4 regions of the Enterococcus sp. AZ177 genome follow, and region 4 is predicted to be linked to each of the others. Evidence: predicted binding sites of a transcription regulator. Region 4 holds the regulator's gene; each other region holds the start of a gene.
The links. Region 4 encodes NrdR, which represses ribonucleotide reductase genes. Its sites were predicted from a motif close to ACACNATATATNGTGT; they were not measured.
Positions count from the first base shown of each region.

Region 1 (3,218 bases), 470 kb from region 4:
ACCGTAGCACGTTTATCTTTGAATAATTCATTCACAGATTCTTTTCGTGATAAACGTTTTCCGAAGGCACCATACATATAAAGAATTGGAGCATTTGCAGGTGTCGCTTCTTTACAACGTTCAACACGGTAGACTAAAGCATCTTTCATTGTTTCAAGGCGCTCATCTAAAAGGGTCCAGAACTTATCCTTATCACCATGAGCTTCCATTGCGATTCTAGGAAGGTTCAGGGTCACAACACCTAAATTCATACGGCCCACATTTATCTCTTCTCCATGTTCGTCTTTCCAACCTTGTAAGAATGAGCGACATCCCATCGGTACTTTAAAACTACCAGTTAACTCAACTAACTTGTCATAACTTAGGATATCAGGATACATACGCTTTGTGGCACATTCTAACGCCAATTGTTTTACATCATAGTTTGGATCTGTTTCATTTAAATTTACACCACGTTTTAGTGTGAAAATTAATTTAGGGAAAATTGCAGTTCTGTGTTCACTACCTAGACCGTTGATCCGAATTTGTAAAATTGCTCGTTGGATTTCACGTTCAAACCAACTTAGTCCTAGACCAAATCCTAAAGAAGTAAAAGGCGTTTGACCATTGGAAGTGAATAATGTATTGATTTCATATTCTAAACTTTGCATGGCATCATAAATATCTTTTTTTGTTTTACTTTTAGCATAGGCTTCTTGTCGGTCAGTTCCTTCGATCCATTCTTTTGCGTCAACTAAATGTTTTTGATAATTTAATTCAGCAAAAGGTGCTAGCAATTCATCCACACGGTCTGCCGAGCAACCACCATATTGGCTAGATGCCACATTTGCGATGATTTGTGAAATTTGGGCAGTAGCTGTTTGGATCGATTTTGGTGCTTCGACTTCGGCATTACCGATCTTAAATCCATTATTTAGCATGCCTTTAAAATCAATCAAGCAGCAGTTTGTCATTGGGGTATATGGATGATAATCTAAGTCATGGTAATGTATATCTCCTTTTTGATGCGCATTTGCAACATGAGGAGGTAGGAGCTTCAGGCCAATCGATTTACCGACGATTCCCGCAGTTAAATCTCGTTGTGTGTTGAAGACATCACTATCTTTATTGGCGTTTTCATTCACCACAGATTGATCCTTGTTGATCAATTTGCTGATTGTAAAGTTGATATCTGTTGCTTTACTACGCTCAAAATCACGACGAGTACGGTAATTGATATATTCTTCTGCTAGTTCATATTCATTTCTTGCTAGTAAAATATGTTCGACAATATTTTGGATTTCATATATTTTTACATCTTCAGAGAAACGTGCTGAAATTTCCTGATCGATTCGTTCAACAATTTCTTGAATTCGTTCATGGGCAAGCGGGTCTAAAGAACCTCGAATTTTTTGTTCAGCTTTGATCAAGGCGTCGTAAATTTTTTGATCATCAAAATCAACCAATCGTCCATCTCTTTTAACGATTTTTATCGTGTGTAGGGCTGAATCAGTTGAACTCACTTCATTATTAGCTTGTTTAATCTCCATCATGTACTACCCATCTCCTCATAGTTTTATTCCTACCTATCATAAAACAATTCAATAAAACTTTCAACTATATATAGTGTTGAATTCAAAATTAAACCTACATTTACAACTACATGTAGTGTTTATAAGAAATGAAAAAATAGTGAAAACGACTGCCTAAAAGGTTTGTGGAAATCGTCACAACATTTTACCTGAAAAATAAATAATTGTTAAAAAAATTTATTATTACTGAATTGTAAGAGGAAACGATGTTCATCAACACGAAATATTGATATTATAAGGACAATGAATAAAACTGGAGCGAAAAACATGAAAAAAATTTTAGAAGTGAATCATTTAAGTAAATCATACGGCTATCGAAATAATAAAGTACAGGTATTGAATAATATTTCATTTTCTGTTGATCAAGGTGAATTTGTCGGAATCATGGGGCCAAGTGGTGCAGGAAAATCCACTTTATTGAGCACGATCTCAACAATTGCGTTACCGACAATTGGAACAGTTCAAATCGATGGTCAAGATATTTTAAAAATGAGAGACAATCAAATCAGTGATTTTCGCCGCAAAAAACTAGGCTTTATCTTTCAAAATTTTAATTTAATGGATACCTTGACTGTAAAAGATAATATTTTGCTCCCTTTGACTGTTGATCGAATGTCCTTGGTTGAAATGGAAAAACGCTTAGCACATGTTGCGAGTGTTTTGGGGATTGAACAATTGATGAACGCCTATCCAAATGCTATTTCGATCGGACAAAAACAACGAGTAGCTGCAGCACGTGCGTTGATTACCAAACCTAAAATAATTTTTGCTGATGAACCAACAGGATCTTTAGACTCTAAATCAGCAGCTGAATTGCTACAATACATGACAAATATGAACATACAAGATGATACAACGATTATGATGGTCACACATGATCCTTATACTGCAAGTTACTGTAATCGCATTTTGTTCATCAAAGATGGTGTGATTTTTTCAGAAGTTGTTCGGCAAGGCTCTAGAAAAGAATTTTTTAATCGGGTGATCGACATGCAAGCAACGATTGGCGGAGGTGGTCGAGCGAATGATTTTTAATTTGTCTTGGAAAAATTTTAAAGGCCAATTTCTCAATTATTTAGTTTACTTTGTCAGCATGACATTTGCAGTAGTTGTTTACTATTGTTTTAGTGCAATCACTTATAATAGAACGTTGGCAAATAGAGTTGGACAAGAGGTTCATATCAGTGGGGCGATGAATCTTGGTGGTGTTCTCGTTGTGATCATGATTTTAGGGTTTATGTTTGCAGCGAACCACTTCTTTTTATTGAAAAGAGGAAAAGAAATCGGCTTGTATCATTTGATCGGGATGCGAAAAGGACGGATCTCATATTTGTTTTTTGTAGAGACTTTGATTTTAGGAGCCATTTCTTTAGTTACGGGGATTCTATTAGGTATTGTCTTGTCTAAGCTATTTTCCATGATTTTGGCAAAGGCTATGTTTTTACAAGTAGAAAGTCTGTTTTTCGTGTCAATTCCTTCGATGATTCAAACGAGTATCGTATTTGGTTTTATGTTGTTGGCTGTCTCACTTCGAAGTACGTGGCTGATTTATCGTTATCAAGTTACAAATTTACTTAAGCCAATTGAAAAAAATACAACGAATCCAAATAAGCTGTCCTTGCTAAAAGGATGTTTAGGGATTCTTGG
Region 1 covers NZ_CP172944.1:764,214-767,431, forward strand. The annotation lists gene nrdD (anaerobic ribonucleoside-triphosphate reductase) at 1-1,532, opposite strand, end outside; gene IGJ34_RS03690 (ABC transporter ATP-binding protein) at 1,839-2,606, shown strand; gene IGJ34_RS03695 (FtsX-like permease family protein) at 2,596-3,218, shown strand, end outside.
Region 1: the regulator NrdR is predicted to act here: its motif matches at 1,594-1,609, upstream of nrdD (anaerobic ribonucleoside-triphosphate reductase).

Region 2 (3,218 bases), 330 kb from region 4:
GGATTGTTCATGCCTAAAGCGTCTAAAACTGGAACGTCTGGTAATTTTGCTACACGTTGCATCACGTTTTTCACTTGGTCTGTTTTGAATGTCAACTGTGCACCATACGCTAAATGTTGTAATGGGCTGATACCGACTTTGGTAAAGTTAGCATCTTTGACTGGTACACGGTCTTCGCTTGATTTTAAGATAGTCAAGACTTTACCGTAACCAAAACTTTTACCGACTTTCAAGACTTTGATTTCGATTTTTTCACCTGGTAAGGCATTTTCTATAAAAAGTGGGTAGCCATCAACTTTAGCAACACCCATTCCTTCATGTGTCAGATCAATAATATCAACTTCGATTGTTTCATTTTTGTTCACTGGAAAATTATTCATAAGTCGCTCCTTCTTTTATGCGCTTCACTCATTCTAATGAAAAAATGCTAGAAAAGCAATAGAGAGTTTGTTTCGACAGCTAAAAGTAGCAAAATTTAATCTTAGAATCTAATCGATTTCAGCTAGTTTATTCTCAATAAGCTGAATCACTTGTTTTTTTGCTTCTTCACTTTCGATAAAATCATACTTATCTCCATCAATTTGGATTTTAGGGCTCTCGTTGTATTCTTCAAACCATTTTTCGTAACGACTATTCAATTCTTTGTAATAGTCATATAATGAAGGATCTTGTTCTACTTGCTCATAAGCACGTCCTCGGCGTTGAATGCGTTCCAACATTTTCGGAAAAGATATTTTAATATGAACCAATAAATCTGGACGTTTTTTATGAGCCGCATAAGGTAATTCTTGCAGCATATTTTCTAATAAAGAATCATACACTTTTACTTCAGTCTCATTCGCTCTTCCTAAGTCAGCGTTTAAATGAAATAATAAAGAATCTTCATATATCGAACGATCCAATACATTATTTTCATGAGAGAGCGCTTGTTTAATACTATCAAACCGCTTATTTAGGAAATAAATTTGTAATAAAAATGCATATTTTTTAGGATCAGCATAAAATAACGGTAAGACTTCGTTATCGTCAACGGATTCATAAAAAGCTTCTGATCCTAAATGTTCTGAAATAATTTCTGTTAAACTTGATTTCCCTGCACCAATTGTACCTGCTAAAACGATCACTGCCATCGAACTCCCTACCTAATTAATTATTGTTTTTTTGATTTTCAACCAATGAACCATGCCAAAAATAGAATTGACAGTATACATGCAGTACATGACAAATAAGGCATAATCTCCCCCTGCATGGGTTCCTGCTCTAAACCATAATACTATGGAAAAAAGATTACCTAACAACCAAAAAATAAATTGTGACTGGTACCTTTTGATCATCAATAACATCGCTGTGGCGGAAACGCTGAAAGTGATAGCATCAAGCATTTGTTGTGCATCATTGACAAACCCTAAAACTGAATAAGCAACCATTCCAATTCCTAACCACACGACACACGCATATAACCATTGAATTCCTTTCAACGTTTTTACCTCTGTGACATTACCTGACCCATCTTCGCTGACTTTTAACCATGTATACAAGCCTGCAATATCCATAATTACATAAAAGCTTTGAAGTAAAACCTCAGCATAGACTCGTGTTTTAAACCCAAAATAACCTATGATCAATGCACTTATAAACCCAAATAGGTAATTGCTAGCCTTGCCTTGAGCAATTAAATTGACGCAAACAATACCTGATATCCCAGCTACTAATGTAATCCAACTAGAAGGATTGAAAATGAACGCTACTAATTGTACAACAATCATCGCGAACAAAAAAAGATAGTTTTTTCTTTGCCAGCCTTTAAAATCATTTATAATAACATTTAAACCCAAATCAAACAAACCTTTCATTTGCCAGTATTTATCATTTTCTAATGAGATGACGACTTATTAAATTTACCTCTGTTTCAAGATCAAGTCAATCTGAATTCTATCCAATTATTGATTATGAGACATTTTTATACAATATATTGTGTTTCCTAATAGTTTACATCTATATATAGTATAAAGAAATTGCAATGATGCTTTCAATTTTTGTATTTTAAGTCTACTCAGCCAAAGCTGATTTTTATACTGTTATTCTATCTAGCTGCTGCACCAAAAAAGCATCCGAGACAATCTTGTCTTAGATACTTTTTTGGTGCTTTTAATGATCAGCCAATTTTTCCATTATGATCGATATCTTCATCGGTCAAACGCTCGACTTCTTTAACGAACTCTTTACTCGTTTCTAGATACTCATCTTCTTCATCATAATCATCCAAGATGGAGCCCATGATTGCATTCGATGGAATCGCATCTGCATTCGCAAACATTTCAATGTGCTGATGTAAATTTGTGAATTCCATTGGTGCATCACCACCATATTCGCCATCTAAGTTGATCATCATTCTACTGTTCTGTTCAAGCGTCTCTGCGCATAAATGACTCGTTTTCGTGTATATCAGTCGGTTATCTTCGATATGTTTACCACCGTTTAACATTAGTGCAGCTAAATGCAAAATCTCAAAAACATTGGCTGTTTTCACTATAATCAATGAAAATTTTCCATCATCAAGTTTTGCGTCTGGTGCAATCTTTTCAAAGCCACCAACAGAGTTAGTCAAGCCCAAGAAAAACATAGAAGCATTTCCTTCATAAACACCTTCGTCATACTCCATTCGCATTTTAACTGGTTTCACTCGAGGTAGCATTTCTGCACCTTTCGCTAAATAAGCAAGATAACCAAAAATACTTTTAAGTTCTGACGGGACTTCATAAGTCAATTCAGTTAAATGACCACCAGCCGCTATGTTGATGAAATAACTGTCTTTTGCTTTGCCGATATCCATTTTGACCGTTTGATTTTTTTTGATAACTTCTGCTGCTTTGACAATATTATCTCTTGGAATTTTTAAAGCTCTTGCATAATCATTGGTTGTTCCAGCAGGAATGATTGCCATAGACGGCCGTTTTTCTAAAGGAGCAATACCATTAACGACTTCATTGATCGTTCCGTCACCGCCAGCCGCAACAATTAGGTCGAAACCTAATTCTGCAACTCGGCGAGCTTCGTTCTTAGCGGAATTTTCTTCTGGAGTTGTGGCAAAAGCACTTGCTTCATATCCGCATTCTTCCACAATAGAAAGAATATCAGCTAGATTTTTTTTGACTAGCTCTTTACCTGAAGTGGGATTATAAATGACTCTTGCTTTTTTCATAATCATCTGCTGCTTT
Region 2 covers NZ_CP172944.1:901,628-904,845, reverse strand. The annotation lists gene rlmD (23S rRNA (uracil(1939)-C(5))-methyltransferase RlmD) at 1-380, opposite strand, end outside; gene IGJ34_RS04295 (deoxynucleoside kinase) at 489-1,130, opposite strand; gene pnuC (nicotinamide riboside transporter PnuC) at 1,143-1,853, opposite strand; gene IGJ34_RS04285 (diacylglycerol kinase) at 2,156-3,202, opposite strand.
Region 2: the regulator NrdR is predicted to act here: its motif matches at 1,963-1,978, upstream of pnuC (nicotinamide riboside transporter PnuC).

Region 3 (3,218 bases), 590 kb from region 4:
AGGGCTGCTTCTAAACGATTATCATAAGTTGGATAGTTAAATTCTTTTGGGAAGGTTTCTGTTTCTTTTACTGCTTTTGTTATCAACGCCTCCAGTCCTCGATTTTTTAGGGCGCTAACTCCTAGTACATCCACACCTAAACCATAAGCGAGTTTTTCACTATTGATTTTTTTCCCAGATTTATCTAAAATATCCATCATATTTAACCCAACAACAACGGGAATCCCAGTTTCCATCAATTGAGTTGTCAGATACAAGTTTCGTTCTAAATTTGTAGCATCAACGATATTAATAATCACGTCAGGGTCACCACTTAGTAAATAGTCTCTGGCAACCACCTCTTCTGGTGTGTAAGGAGATAGAGAATAAATACCTGGTAGATCCTGAATCGTTATCTGTTTATTTTTTTTAAGCTTTCCTTCTTTTCGTTCAACAGTAACACCCGGCCAATTTCCTACATATTGATTTGCGCCTGTTAACGCATTGAATGTCGTTGTTTTCCCACTATTGGGATTTCCTGTCAACGCAATATGCCGTTCTTCCATTCCTTATCCTTCTTTCTGCACCAAGACTAGTTCTGCTTCATTTTTTCTTAACGTTAATTCGTATCCACGAAGATTGATTTCAATCGGGTCCCCTAAAGGCGCCATTTTTCTGACTAGTAAATCCACCCCTTTTGTTAGTCCCATATCCATTAATCGTCTTTTAACAGCACCTTGTCCATGAATCCCAATGACGCGAGCTTTCTCCCCCACTGTTAATTGATCGAGCGATAGCCAATTTTCCTCATTGATACTTTTTTCTACTATTGTAATCTGCTGCAATACAGATACATTAATCGCAATTCGACTATTATGTAGCAAAACGATCCCATTCTCCCTAGAATAATTCACCAATACCACTTTTCCTCCTGAGACAAAACCAAGGTTATTTAGATGTTTCTTGGCAAAACCTTCCGCTTGAATTCCTTCAATTGTATAAACCTTATTCAACTTTGCTTGTGCCAATGTCAACATTTAGTGATCCTCCTATTTTAAAAGCCAGTATCTTGTAACATAATTCATCCCAATCTTTTCCCTGTTTAAAGCGAACTATTGTGAAAAAGTTTCAATCATTCTCCCATTGATACTGATAATCGTTCTCATCAAGTATACCTTTTTGTGAGACTTAAATCAATGTTCTTTCTACCTATAGTAAGAAAATACTCTCCACGCTGATTTGCCTCAATTTTTGTAGTGTGTCTTACTTTCATTCACCACTATATCTTGTGCTTTAGCTCCCATATTTTCTAATTCAAAATTTAATAAATTTCTTTTTTTAGCACAAAAACAGCTTGAAAAGTCGCCTAAATCTAGAGATTACGAGCTTTCATATTTCTTTCAAAAACACAAAACATGGTATTCAGACAAAAAACAACCACAATATGTAGTGCCTAACTGTTGACTTTTTTCGTGAGAGATTTATACTAGTGAAGTAAACTAATTGAGGGGGAATTAAAAATGAACGTAAAAATCTTTTCTAAAAATAATTGTATCCAATGTAAAATGGCAAAACGCTTTTTGAGCGAGAATAATATAGCATTTGAAGAAGTAAATATCGATATCCAACCAGACGCGATCGAATGGTTAAAAGAACAAGGATTTCAAAGTGTTCCGGTTATCACTTCTGACGCTACAACAGTTGTAGGATTTCGTCCTGATCAATTAAAACAATTGGCTAGCTAAAATGAAAATTGTTTATTTTTCAGTCACTGGACAAACCAGACGCTTCATTAAAAAATTGGATTTAGCAGCTTACGAAATTGAGCCTGCGAATCCTTTTTTTGAGATAAATGAGCCTTTTGTTCTAGTCGTTCCTACTTATGACCAAGAGATCACTGAAGTAGTGAACGATTTTCTTGATTACAAAAGTAATCGAGAAAACTTACAAGGCGTTGCAGGAGGCGGCAACCTTAATTTCGCAGAATTATTTGTATATACAGCCAAAGACATAGCACGTGATTACAACGTTCCGATGCTTTTTGCATTTGAATTTAGCGGTACGAACGAAGACGTGGAATCCTTTAAGAAAGTAGTGAATGAACTTGAGTCTAAAAGAAATTAAAGATGTTAGCTATTTTAAGCTGAATAACGAGATCAACCGTCCCGTTGATGGACAAATTCCTTTACATAAGGATAAAGAAGCTTTGGAAGCTTTCTTCAAAGAAAATGTTCTTCCTAACACAAGAACCTTCAATACTATAGAAGAAAAAATCAATTACTTGATCGACAATGATTATTTAGAAACCGCCTTTATCGAAAAATATTCTATGGCTTTTATTGAACAATTATACACATTTCTTGATGAACAGCAGTTTGAATTCAAATCATTCATGGCCGCTTACAAGTTTTATTCACAATATGCGCTTAAAAACAACGAAGGAACTGAATACTTAGAAAGTTATGAAGATCGTGTCGCTTTTAATGCATTATATTTCGCTGATGGCAATGAAGAATTAGCTTTAATTTTAGCTGATGAAATGATTCATCAACGTTACCAACCTGCAACGCCTTCTTTCTTGAATGCTGGGCGTAAACGTCGCGGTGAGCTTGTTTCTTGTTTCTTGATCCAAGTAACAGATGACATGAACAGTATCGGCCGTTCAATCAACTCCGCTTTACAATTATCACGTATTGGTGGCGGTGTGGGTATCACATTAGCAAACTTACGTGAAGCAGGTGCTCCGATCAAAGGATACGAAGGAGCTGCCAGCGGCGTGGTTCCTGTTATGAAATTGTTCGAAGATAGTTTTAGCTATTCTAATCAATTAGGTCAACGTCAAGGTGCTGGAGTTGTGTATCTAAACGTTTTTCATCCAGATATCGAAATGTTTCTATCTACAAAAAAAGAAAATGCGGATGAAAAAGTTCGTGTGAAGACATTATCTTTAGGTGTTGTGGTTCCTGATAAATTTTATGAATTAGCTCGCAATAATGAAGATATGTATTTATTCAGCCCATATAGTGTAGAACGTGAATATGGCGTACCGTTCTCTTATGTTGATATTACAAAAGAATATGACAACCTAGTTGCCAATCCAAAAATTCGTAAACGTAAAATCAAAGCACGTGACTTAGAAAATGAAATTTCTAAATTACAACAAGAATCTGGCTACCCATATATCATCAATATTGATACAGCCAATAGAAGCAATCCAGCTTATGGCAAAATCATCATGA
Region 3 covers NZ_CP172944.1:647,883-651,100, reverse strand. The annotation lists gene feoB (ferrous iron transport protein B) at 1-545, opposite strand, end outside; gene IGJ34_RS03120 (FeoA family protein) at 549-1,016, opposite strand; gene nrdH (glutaredoxin-like protein NrdH) at 1,500-1,724, shown strand; gene nrdI (class Ib ribonucleoside-diphosphate reductase assembly flavoprotein NrdI) at 1,726-2,103, shown strand; gene nrdE (class 1b ribonucleoside-diphosphate reductase subunit alpha) at 2,084-3,218, shown strand, end outside.
Region 3: the regulator NrdR is predicted to act here: its motif matches at 1,417-1,432, upstream of nrdH (glutaredoxin-like protein NrdH).

Region 4 (3,218 bases):
TAATGGAAATTCAAGGTTAGTTGAGGCTCATATCCAGGAGCAATCATCGTTGGGTCATTTAATTGATATTTACGTTTTTCTTGAACAAACTCATAAAGTTTCGAATAGCTTTTTCGAATATCATCGTCCGTCAATCGTTCACGATTTTCTTTGATGAACTGCTGTACATCAGTATCTTTAAGGACAACTTCAACCAGTTCATTATATCGTTCACTCATATCTCTGTTTTGAATGATTTTTGACATTTCTTTCCCTACATCTTCCATTAATTGCCGCCTCCTTTACTCAAGAAATCTTGAATTTCTTTGTCTAGTCGTGCTTGTTCTTCTTTAGATAGTTTCTGCTCTTCAACCGGATTATCTACCCAATCTGGTAATGTTTCTTGACGAATCGGTCGATTATTTTGTCCATATCTCTGCCTAGTTTGTTTTTGTTCTTTGCCTTTTTTAGCTAACTCGCGTACATGATCGATGGCTTTCTCTGGTGAAAAAATACCGCTTTGAGCCCATTCATTAGCAATTCGATTCACATAATCAGCTTTCAACGTAGGTTGCTTTTGAATATTATAAACATAATTGATTAATACATTGATTACACTGTTCGGTAGTCCTGATTTACTTACTAAATATTTAACCAGTGAACGTTCTTGCGGGGTTGTATACCCACCACGTTCATTTTTTAGTGCTTCTAAATAATTTAACGGAAAATTCTTCTCACTATCCATGATCATCTGAATGTCTTGTGTAGAGAATCCGTTCATTTTCAATGAGTTATACCGATATGTCTGCTGATCTTCTGCAGACAACTCAACCGAATCATTTCGTTGAAATTCACTTGGTCTTTGCTTTTTATCAGGATCATAGGTTCTATAGACTACTCGCTCAAAGTCCTTTACATCGATCTTACTTGTATAATAATCAAATGATTTAGAACAAAAATCGATCATGTCTAATTCTGTAATGCCAAATAAGTTATGGAAAACAAATACTTCTTCTTTGAATCCTACACTATTATCTGGCAACTTGATTCCAAGTTTTTCTATCCCTTGCACAAAATATGCCCAATCAAAGCTTTCATTGACTGCACTTGGCTTTTGTGCTGGTCTTGGATCGTTAAAAGATCGTTTCATTTGGCTTAATAGCTTACTTTGAGAAATGATTTGTTCTTCTTTGAATTGATACACCTCTTTAAAGCTTGCTGAAACTTCTGCAAAACCAGTCAAATTAATAAATTTTGGTTTAAAGCGGTCAAATAATTTGTCCAATTTTCTTTGTCCTACGATGTTTAGAAGGGTTAACGATAATACTTCATCTTTAAAAAAACGTTCAGCTGTTTCAGGATGATTCAACCTGTATAAAAAATGTGCGCCAAGTTCAGAATCGTCTTTGACAAACGTTCCTAGTAACCCGATTCCTTCTAATTTCTTTCTAGCTGTTTGAATTTGTTTGATACTCATGTCCATCATCGTAATCAAATCAGCATGAAAAAGTGACTCACTGACACCAGACTCTTCCACTTCGGATAGGAGTGTCAAGTATAAACTAAAAGCTTCGGCACCAATAATTGGTTGATATAAAAGTGTCAATACTGCTTGTTCTTGATTGGATAACGGATACGATAGTGCTACTTGAAAAATACTTTTAGGATGGACTTCTTTCCAATTCTCTTTCAAGGAAAGACCTCCTTAATCATTGGTTGTGTCTGGATTTGAAGATTTTGCTTTGTCTACGATTCCTTGTAATTCTTTTAAGAACACACTCATATCTTTGAATTGACGGTAGACACTGGCAAAGCGAATATAGGCGATTTCATCTAAGTTCACTAAATCTTCCATTACATATTCGCCAACTAGAGTAGTTGAAATCTCATTTTCGCCTAAGCTACGTACTCTATTTTCGACATTGTCAACGATTTGCTCCATTTGTTCCATAGCAACTGGGCGTTTCTCAGCTGATCGGATCAAACCACGTAAAATCTTCTCTCTGTTAAATTCTTCTCGGTCACCATTTTTCTTGATGACTAACAATGGCGCTGCTTCAATTCGTTCAAATGTTGTAAAACGGTAATTGCAATTTTCACATTCTCTTCGACGACGGATTGCACGTCCATCGTCTGCTTGTCGACTATCAATTACGCGAGAATTATTATGATGACATCTTGGACAACGCATAGTGTTCACCTCATTTTATCTAATAATATCTATGTTTAACGTTTCGTTTTAATATACTTCCTATATTATAACATGAAATGCTTGAGAAACCAGCCATTAACGTTTACTTCTTAACCATTTTTTTCTTATTGTTGCGTTCTAATTTTAGAACGATTTTCTGCTTTTAAAAAAAATATAGGTGTAGTACAAAAGTAAAAATCACTTTTGTATCACACCCTAAATACGAATAAACGGTGGGAGTAGAAGCAAACCCTTCGGAAATAAGCTTCTGTCCCAGCCTCATTGTCATCTTATAGTTCTATTTTGTCTCGCGTTCCCCATCCTGTATTCCTATGGGTGATGTACCCCCAAATTCGAACAGGCGATAATACGAAGATTGCCCATAACACAGTAAAAGGAAACGCAAAGAACACAATCCATTTGTCCCTTTTTGCTAAATCGTTCCTTGGAATTGAAAGATATGCCAAGGAATAAACCGCACTAAAAGCTAAAGGAGCAATTAAAATTAATGGAAAATCGCTCATTACGAAAAATACCCAATAAATCAATTGATATTTAATAACATTCATCGCTGCAAACATCGCCCAGCCAAATGACTGTCTAAAAAAGACAAAACTACTAACAGGAAACAGAGCTAAACGCCAAAAACCTCGAATAAAACTTCCTCTGCTCCAACGGAGATGTTGTCTAACATGATGGCTCAGTTTATTTGGTAAATCAGTGTATGAAACGGCTGTCATTTGAGCAACAGTTCGCCCCAACAGCATCGCTGATAAAGTCAAGAAACTATCATCTGAAAATTCTACTCTAACACGACCAAATGTTTCATTTTTATATCCTAATTTTTTCGCTAAATTTAAAACCTCTGCTCTATAAAATGCAATTGGCCCACTATTAACGGCTACGCTGCCGAACATAGAATTCATTGAGCGTTCTATCAGCACCATGTGTCCAATCACCAATAAATCTGTGATCACAGTCAAAAGATTATCCGTAACATTTCTAGTCACGATCACACCCGCAACAGAGTATACACGTTCATCTTCAA
Region 4 covers NZ_CP172944.1:1,233,304-1,236,521, reverse strand. The annotation lists gene dnaI (primosomal protein DnaI) at 1-266, opposite strand, end outside; gene IGJ34_RS06025 (replication initiation and membrane attachment family protein) at 266-1,672, opposite strand; gene nrdR (transcriptional regulator NrdR) at 1,685-2,170, opposite strand; gene IGJ34_RS06015 (glycosyltransferase) at 2,461-3,218, opposite strand, start outside.